4 regions of the Pseudomonas helmanticensis genome follow, and region 2 is predicted to be linked to each of the others. Evidence: riboswitches for the same ligand, from Rfam matches in the RefSeq annotation. Region 2 holds a riboswitch; each other region holds the start of a gene.

Region 1 (2,194 bases), 110 kb from region 2:
ACGCATCCAGGTTCAGGGTTTTAATCGCTTTGGCGATAAATTCTATTCGCACCTGATTTCTCGGCGCTGACAGTGGCGTCTTGGTGACGTTCTTGCCATGCCGGATTAAATCTCCAGTGAAATTCTGCACGTTCCAGAATGCGAGCTTTAGCGGCACTCCTTTTTTATAAGGACATATCTCAACCGGCACAACCGCAACGCCGTTTGAATCCTGCGCGGCGGCAGCGGAGAACGCCAGATACGGCTCACCCACTGTTTTCCTTTTTCGACCCACGATTCCCGACTCCTTTCAAGATTCTTCCTGATCAATAGCCAGCTTTCCAAGCGCCTCGCTTTGCGCCATGTTCATCCTGGCTGACATATCTCCGAACGCTTCATCATTCAATACATCCACCAGCCACTGGCACTGAGCATCGCTCTCGAACTCATTGCCGTAAAGGCACAATAGATTCAGCATCTGAAAAGTGGCACGCCTCGACAGCTGCCACTGCCTGGAACGTGCTATCGCAGCCTGCACGATTTGCTTCACGCCGGCTCGTCCATGTTCCTCTGCATAAGAAGGGAGATGCGCATAAACATGCTGCTCCATGTCCTCCGACAGACGCAGATCAGAAGCCAAGGTAAGGGCTTCATATTGTTTTGCAGAAATTTGAATCATCCCGGATCCCCTCCCACACCCCTGCCCTGATTGGCGAAAAACCACCACTGCTCTCCGCTGTAGACCTTAGTTGCTCTTACAAAAAACGCCGCAGATTGTTCTTTCAAGATTTATCGAGGTTCTCTCGGGCAAGTTGACGAACGGTCTTTCGAATGTTCAGATGCCGCCCAGTTTCAGGTGTCCCATGCCGCCGTGCATGGGGTGAAACGGGAAACCGGTACGTTCTTTTCGAACAAGTCCGGTGCTGCCCCCGCAACGGTATGCGCGTGATGCTTTCGATACACCACTGTGGCCAGACGGCCATGGGAAGGTGAAAGCCTCGATACGCGCGAGCCCGGAGACCGGCCCGAAATATCTGTTTGGCAAAATCCTGCGGTGGGCGGGCATGGGCCGGTGTCGGCGTGTGCGCGATGCCTTCTCCTGCATGCTCTTCTGCGAAGTTTCTTTTCGAGAAGACAATGATTCGACCTTTCAACACCTATGCTCCAACTGTGTTTTTCGGCTGCCTGTTCAGCCCTCTGCTGCTGGCCGACAACGCCCCTCTGGAACTCAATCAGCAAATCGTTTCCGCGCCCTCGGTGGAGTCCACCACTGTCGCCGACATGGCCAGATTCGGCAGCAAGGTCGACATCGTCACCCGCGAGCAGATCGAGCGCGCCGGCCCCAGCGCCGATGTCAGCCGTGTCATGCAGATGTTCATTCCCGGTCTGTACGTGGCGCCGAAAAACGGTCCGTTCGACTACGGCACCTACTCGCTGCTCGGCGGGCGCAACGACGACACGCTGATCCTGCTCGACGGCGTGCGCCTGAACAATCGCCTGTACGGCGGCCTGTATCTGGACACCCTGCCGGCCAACGCGATCGAACGCATCGAAGTGCTCAAGGGCGGGCAAAGCCTGCTGTTCGGCACGCAAGCGGTGTCGGGGGTGATCAACATCGTCACGCGCAGCCCGCAGTCTCGCCAAGCCGCCGGCGAAGTGAACATGGGCGTGGATACCTTCGGTGGCACCACCGAGGATGCGCGGGTCGAAAACATCTTCAGCAATGGTTTCGGCGATCTCGGCTTGCTCGCCTATGTCAGCCACAACGTGTCCGACGGTTATCAGCCGTTTCGCAATCGCGACATGAAAAACGATTCTGCGAAGAACCGTGCCTACGAAGTGACCACGTTGGGTGGCAAGGCGATTCAGTCGTTCGGCGATAATTCGCGGCTGGAACTGTTCTACCAATACGCCGACGCCAACCTCGATTTCGCCCGCCCGGTCGACAACCACAAAACCACCAACGACCGCGTCCAGCAAATCGCCACGGCGACCTTCGAACAGAGCGTCAACGAGCGCCTGAGCTACTTCGTCAAAGCTCATATCAACGACTGGGACACGCGCTATACGCGCATCAACAACGTCGCGGGCGGTGGCACCAAAGTCATCAACCACAACGACTATTGGGGCTTCACCGATTGGGGTGTGCAGGCCGAAGGCAAGGCCGAACTGGCGGGCGGCCACGTGCTGGTGTTCGGCACCGACAACCAATGGT
Region 2 (2,194 bases):
GCTGAGTTGCTGCTGATAACTGGCCAGTTCTGCACTGCTGAAGTACAGCAGCGGCAGCGCCAGTTGTGCGGCGAGTTCCTGCAAACCCGGCTCATCGCGTTTCAAGTCGATACTGGCCAGGGCTTTGACCGCTTGCAGTTCAATGCGATGGGCTTGCAACGCCTGGTCAAGCAACGCGCGCAGCGTGCTGGCGGGGCAGCCGCGCTGGCAGCCCAGGCCGACCACCAGGGTCGGCGCTGTGCTGGCAGTCGTCATGCGTGGTATTGACCATCGCTTTTGCGGCGGAACAACCAGGCACTGATCAGGCCCAAGGCCAGCCAGAACGCCACGTTGGTCAACTGCGAAGCGATTTTGAACTGTGCTTCCAATACTTCGGGAGCGAGCATCGAATGGACTTCCGGCTGCGGAGCGCCGATCACGTGCGGCACGGCCAGAATGGCCACGCCGAGGATTTTCATCAGCCAGTGACGACTGAACACGATCAGCGACAGGCCGACAGCCGTAGACGCGGCAGTGCCGATCCACCACATCTGGCGCGATGCCAGATCAGCGGCAGCGGTGCCCGGCAATTCAGGCGGCAGGCCCAGGGTTGGCGCGAGGACGAAGGTGGCATAACCGGCCAGACCCCAGAGCAGGCCTTGCGAGGTTTTGGTCGGCGCGCGCAGGGTGTAGAGGCCCGCGAGCATCAGGGCGAAACCCACCGCAACCACCAGATTGCCGCCTGTGGTCGAAACCACGCGCTGCCAGCCGTCTTCCGGCTCCCAGGCTTCGGCATCGTGGGTGTGCGCAGCTACGCCAGCGGCGTGTTCGTGAACCGCCACCGGCTCGGACTTCTCAAAGGTTTCCGCCTGCAGAATCAGCGGCGAAACCCAAAAGCTTTGCAGCAGGGTGAGGAGCAGGGCGGCCAGCAGGCCGGTGAAACCTGCGGTTTGCGCAATACGCTTGATCATGTCGGCAGGTCTCAGTGGCACGGGAACGCGGCGCTGTGGCGGGTATCGTGGGCGGCGTTGTGTACCGCTTCGATGTGCGAGAAACCGGCGAAGTAGACCAGGCTGGCGCCGAGAATCGACGCGAAGATCGCGGCGGTGAGGCGTTGGCTCAGGGTGGTGGTGCTGGCGATTTTGTCCGTGTTGCTGCCGGTGCTGCTGATGATCGACATGGCGCTTCCCTCTGGAGTGTCAGCGGGTGAATAGAGCGCATGAAAACCCCTGCGGGTCAGGCTCGCAGAGGTTCGAACAGCGCCCGCCCACCGCGGGTTTGTTATGTTCAGCACCGCACAAATGCGGGCTGTGTGTTGCGGGCCGGTCTCCGGGCTCACGAGGGGTTGGCGTCAGGCCGACCTGCAAGCGTCACCTTCCCATGCCGTATCGGCACAGTGGATCTGACGCTTCGCTCGCTTACCGTTGCGGGGGCAGCACCGGACTGACATGGCTTTGAGTAAAGCACATGATTCACCGGTTTCCCGTTTCACCCTGTGAAGGGCACCCGTAACAAGTTGTGTAGGAGAGCATGAGGGGGGATTTGAGTCAATTGGATGGGGGGCATATCCGTTGCTGCGGTAACGGCGGCTTAGGGTTTCGCCCTTACGGCGAGTCACCTTTTCCAAACGCCGAAAAGGTAACCGAAAAGGCTTTGCCCTGACGTTCGGCCCTCGCTAAGGCTCGGGTTCCTTCGCTCCGGGATTGATCCGGGGTTCATCGCCTACGGTTTGCTTCGCTGCACCTCCTCTCGCTGTGTTTGGCTGCGCCAAACGGTCGCTGCGCTCCCACCCCGGATCAATCCCTCCGCTCAGCCTGCCGACGGGCTCCGAGATCAAGATCAAGAGCAGGCGAGCTGACACTCGGCCTATCGAGTGGTGAGGAGCGCGGGTGTTCGGCTTTTGATTTGCGTTGTTGCTGCCCCTCACCCCAGCCCTCTCCCGAGGGAGAGGGAGCCGATTTGTGGGCTTTTCAGAATCTGAGCTCAACGCGGTATCGCACGTCGGCGTATCTCTCGCAATCACCTCGGTCAGTCCCCTCTCCCTCCGGGAGAGGGCTAGGGTGAGGGGCTCTTGATCTGGCTTTTGATCTGGCTTTTTTGCCCCTTCGGCAGGCCGAGCGGAGGTGTTCATCCGGGGGGATAGGCGCGCAGCGCCGTTCGACGAAGTCGAACACATCGAGAGGAGGTGCAGCGAAGCAAACCGTAGGCGATGCCC
Region 3 (2,194 bases), 1.5 Mb from region 2:
ACGAGCTGGGGCTTGCGCATTGCTGATCTTCCCTATGAATGCATTCCTAATCATAGAGGAGGACGCAAGCCCGATGGTTCAACTGCTCAGCCGCGGGCTTCCTTGAACAGCACGGCGATGCCCGGGTGATAATTGCCGGCCTCGCTGCGCAACTTGCGGTAGGCGTAGGGGAAATACCAGGCGACGGCGCAGGTATGTTCCTTTTGCAGATCGTCGACCATGTCCTGCAGCTCTTCGGGGCTGGCGCTGTGCTGGGCTTTTTGCGGGGCGACGAACAGGCAGCCGAGTTTCAGGTCACTGGCGAAGCTGATGCGTTTGGCGTCGCTGGTGATGTCCAGCAAGGCTTGGGTCAGGTTGAGATTGTTCACTCGAGGCCAGCGCTGGGTGGCCTGAATGTAGGCACGATCTTCGGCGCCGGCGATAAACAGATCGGCGCGGGCATTGCGCTCGCCTTCTTCGTTCTGTTTGCGCGTGGCGGTGTCGGTGAGGGTGACCAACTCGGCCATCCATGCCGCTGCCGAGAGCAATCCGAGATTGGCTTTCTCGTCGTGCCAGTAAGGCGTGTCGCTGTCGCCGCGCACGGCGTTGTAGCGGTCGATACAGTCAAACCAGCGTTCAAGCATCGGGCGCAGGAATTCCAGGCGCGGGTTGCTGATGATCATGCCTTGCATCGTAATCATCCTTATTGTTGTGATGGGCTTTTTCGAGAAAAGCATGGCTCTTTGATATCATTTGTATCAGTGTGGCACAAGATTGGCGCCAGTTAATTGATCGGCGGCAGTTATTCGCCCGCCGGCCCCCTCTTTAATTGACGCTCCACCCCCAACCCTCTAACCTTCGCGGCTTGTTTCAGGTGCTCTGTGACCGACGTCGACAGAGTGAAACAGGGAAGCCGGTGAGGGTTGTCTTCAAGCGAAGACTGGCCACGATCCCGGCGCTGCCCCCGCAACGGTAAATGAGTGAACACTGCGTCGAATGCCACTGCTCAACAGCGGGAAGGCGCGCAGTCAGGCCAACGCCGCTCATGAGCCCGGAGACCGGCCTGATCCATCCAGCGGCATCACGGTGGGCGATGCCAGGCTTTTTGCCGTCTATTCTTGTGCCTGCCCGCCGTTATCCAGCCCCAACGGAGAGCTCCCCCATGACTGATTCCCCCGAGCGCGACGAACGCCATCTGGCGCGTATGCAGCGCAAAAAAGCCGTGATCGACGAACGCATCGCCAACTCGCCCGACGAGTGCGGCCTGGTGCTGGTGCTGACCGGCAATGGCAAAGGCAAAAGCAGTTCGGCGTTCGGCATGCTTGCGCGCGCCATGGGCCACGGCATGCAGTGCGGCGTGGTGCAGTTCATCAAGGGCCGCAACAGCACTGGCGAAGAATTGTTTTTCCGCCGCTTCCCCGAACAAGTGCGCTTCCACGTGATGGGCGAGGGCTTCACCTGGGAAACCCAGGACCGTCAGCGCGACATCGCTGCTGCCGAAGCCGCTTGGGCAGTCTCCCGCGAGCTGTTGCGTGATCCGTCGATCGGTCTGGTGGTGCTCGATGAATTGAACATCGCCCTCAAGCACGGCTACCTCGATCTCGATCAAGTACTCAGCGATTTGCAGGCGCGGCCGCCGATGCAGCACGTGATCGTCACCGGTCGTGCGGCCAAGCCGGAAATGATCGAGATGGGCGACACCGTCACCGAAATGGGCATGCTCAAACACGCCTTCCAGGCCGGCATCAAAGCGCAGAAAGGCGTCGAACTTTGAATCAACCACGTCACTGCCCGGCGGTGCTCATCGCCGCGCCGGCTTCCGGTCAGGGCAAGACCACCGTTACCGCCGCGCTCGCCCGTTTGCATCGCAATCAGGGGCGCAAGGTGCGCGTGTTCAAATGCGGCCCGGACTTCCTCGACCCGATGATTCTCGAGCGTGCCAGCGGTGCGCCGGTGTATCAACTGGACATGTGGATGGTCGGCGAGCAGGAAAGTCGTCGTCTGTTGTGGGAAGCCGCCGCCGAGGCGGATCTGATTCTGATCGAAGGCGTGATGGGCCTGTTTGACGGCACGCCGTCGAGTGCCGATCTGGCGCGGCATTTTGGTGTGCCGGTGCTCGGTGTGATCGACGGCACAGCGATGGCGCAGACCTTTGGTGCGCTGGCGTTGGGCCTGGCGAAGTACCAACCGGATCTGCCATTTGCCGGGGTTTTGG
Region 4 (2,194 bases), 720 kb from region 2:
CACATAACCGGCCCCCCACAACTTATTGGCCAATACTTGCAGGACCACGCCCGGTTCAATCGAAGTTTCACCGATGGCCACGCCAGCCACCACGGCCATCAACAATGTCGCCAGGGCCAGCAACGTGCGGATCAGGCTTGCACTCATTTCGACAGGTCGTAGCCGTTGATGGCCGTGGCCAGTTGTTCCAGGCCATCGAACATGCGCTGGCTGGCCTGCATGGCCATGGCGTCAAGAATGATGATGCGGTTGTTTTTCACCGCGTCCATGTTGCGCGTCACCGGATCGCTGCGCAGGAAGGCGAGTTTCTTTTCATAGTCGTCAGCGGGGAAGCGACGGCGATCCATGCGGGCGATGACGAGGAACGTCGGGTTGGCTTTGGCGATGGTTTCCCAGCCGACCGTCGGCCACTCTTCATCGGATTCCACCACGTTGCGCACGCCGAGGGTGCTCAGCATGAAATCGGGAATGCCTTTGTGCCCGGCCACGAAGGGCTCGATGTCCATTTGTGCGCTGGAGAACCACACCAGCGCGCTGGCGTCTTTCAGTTGTTTGCCCTGTGCGGTGGCAATCGACTTGGCAAGGCTGGCCTTGAGTTGCTCGTTGAGTTGGTGTCCGCGATCCTGCACATCGAAGATCTGCGCCAGTTGGCTCACGCTCTTGTAAATGCTGTCGATGCGAAATGGCGCCAGTCGCGTGCCGTCGGCGCCGACCAGATTGTCCTTGGCTTCGCAATCGGAGGGCAGCAGGTAGGTCGGAATCTTCAGCTCATGAAACTGCTCACGGGTACCGACCGCACCTTGCGGGCCGACCATCCATTCCAGCTCCACGGCGACCAGTTCCGGGCGTTTGCCGATCACCGATTCGAAGCTCGGTTCGTTGTCGGCCAGGCGCTCGATCTTGTCGTCCTGCGTCTTGTACTTGGCCAGCACATTGTTGAACCACAGCGAGGTGCCGACGACTTTGTCGCTCAGGCCCATGGCGTAGAGCAGTTCCGTGCCGGCCTGGCCGATGGTCACCGTACGAGCGGGAGCATGCTCAAAGGTCAGGCTGCTGCCGCAGTTTTCGATGGTCAGCGGGTATTGAGTCGGTGCCGCATGGGCCAGCGTGCCAAGGCACAGGCCGGTGATGAGGGTGGCAACGCGGGGCAGCAGCATGAGGCAGTCTCCAGGAAAACCGTACGGGGAGCGGCAGAGTACGGTTCGGAAACACACCATCGAGCGCGGTCAGGGCAACAGCGCAAGGCCGCTCATCCCGGAAGACGCGCACGGCACGGTGTCCTTCCCGGACACCCCGCCGGTTAGTCAGTCACTGTGCCGGCAGGTCTCCTGACTGATGCGTCATCGCCAATGCTCCGGCCTTCCCGGGGTTCACCCAGTGGCAGTCGTGGAGCAGGCTCAGCACCTACAGTTGCGGGGGCAGTTCCGATCGATGCTGTGCAAGCACCTCGGATTCCCTATTAATCCCGTTTGGAAACCGGCGGCGGCATGGTAGTCGATCAGGCCGCTGAAGGGGAGACGAATCTGCCGGGTGAGGATTAATGCTGGCTCATCAAACCGTGCAACACGCCGAGGCGCAGGCCCGGTTCCGACGGCAGCATTTGTGCGATGCCGAACACTTTGAAGGCGGCCAGCATCAGCACCAGACCACCGGGCAGAATGCTCTGACGATGAGGTTGCAGCCCGGCCAGTTTCAATTGCTGGACGTTGTTCACCTTCAGCAGAAGCAACGACAGGCGTAGGAGCCCGCCGTAGGTGATGCCGTCCTGACCGTAGTCGTTGAGACGATTGGCCTTGAGCACTTTAGCCAGCATGCGCGCAGTGCCGGAAGAGCCGATGGTTTGCTGCCAGCCCTGAGCACGGTAGCGCCGGGCAACTTTTTCAAACTGCAGGATGGCGAAACGTTCGGCTTCCTGTAACGCAGCGGCGGACAGGTCGCCGCCGCGAAAGAAGCGTGTGCTCAAGGTGCCGCTGCCGATGGCGATACTTTCGGTGAGCAACGGTTGCGCGCCCTGGCCGAGGATCAGCTCGGTGGAACCGCCGCCGATGTCGACCACCAGGCGCATGTCGACGGCGCTCGGCAAGGCGTGGGTGACGCCGGCGTAAACCAGCCGCGCCTCTTCATGGCCGCAGATAACGTCGATCGGAAAACCCAGATGCCGTTCGGCGCTGGCGAGAAACAGCTGCGCATTGTC

What was found. A riboswitch is a leader RNA that binds a small molecule or an ion and turns the genes downstream of it on or off. The one in region 2 is predicted to bind cobalamin.
Region 1: linked by a shared signal. The riboswitch ahead of QOL84_RS03960 (TonB-dependent receptor plug domain-containing protein) and the one ahead of QOL84_RS04450 (CbtB domain-containing protein) in region 2 are both predicted to bind cobalamin.
Region 3: linked by a shared signal. The riboswitch ahead of cobO (cob(I)yrinic acid a,c-diamide adenosyltransferase) and the one ahead of QOL84_RS04450 (CbtB domain-containing protein) in region 2 are both predicted to bind cobalamin.
Region 4: linked by a shared signal. The riboswitch ahead of QOL84_RS07540 (ABC transporter substrate-binding protein) and the one ahead of QOL84_RS04450 (CbtB domain-containing protein) in region 2 are both predicted to bind cobalamin.

Annotation. Positions count from the first base shown of each region.
Region 1 is NZ_FXUY01000001.1:844,888-847,081, reverse strand. It holds gene QOL84_RS03970 (hypothetical protein) at 1-253, opposite strand, end outside; gene QOL84_RS03965 (hypothetical protein) at 290-658, opposite strand; cobalamin riboswitch at 817-1,022, shown strand; gene QOL84_RS03960 (TonB-dependent receptor plug domain-containing protein) at 1,117-2,194, shown strand, end outside.
Region 2 is NZ_FXUY01000001.1:957,954-960,147, forward strand. It holds gene QOL84_RS04440 (cobalamin biosynthesis protein) at 1-255, opposite strand, end outside; gene QOL84_RS04445 (CbtA family protein) at 252-950, opposite strand; gene QOL84_RS04450 (CbtB domain-containing protein) at 962-1,159, opposite strand; cobalamin riboswitch at 1,283-1,504, opposite strand.
Region 3 is NZ_FXUY01000001.1:2,448,400-2,450,593, reverse strand. It holds gene QOL84_RS10800 (PQQ-dependent sugar dehydrogenase) at 1-20, opposite strand, end outside; gene QOL84_RS10795 (hypothetical protein) at 87-671, opposite strand; cobalamin riboswitch at 835-1,060, shown strand; gene cobO (cob(I)yrinic acid a,c-diamide adenosyltransferase) at 1,142-1,753, shown strand; gene QOL84_RS10785 (cobyrinic acid a,c-diamide synthase CobB) at 1,750-2,194, shown strand, end outside.
Region 4 is NZ_FXUY01000001.1:1,680,392-1,682,585, reverse strand. It holds gene QOL84_RS07545 (FecCD family ABC transporter permease) at 1-147, opposite strand, end outside; gene QOL84_RS07540 (ABC transporter substrate-binding protein) at 144-1,157, opposite strand; cobalamin riboswitch at 1,302-1,496, opposite strand; gene QOL84_RS07535 (Ppx/GppA family phosphatase) at 1,538-2,194, opposite strand, start outside.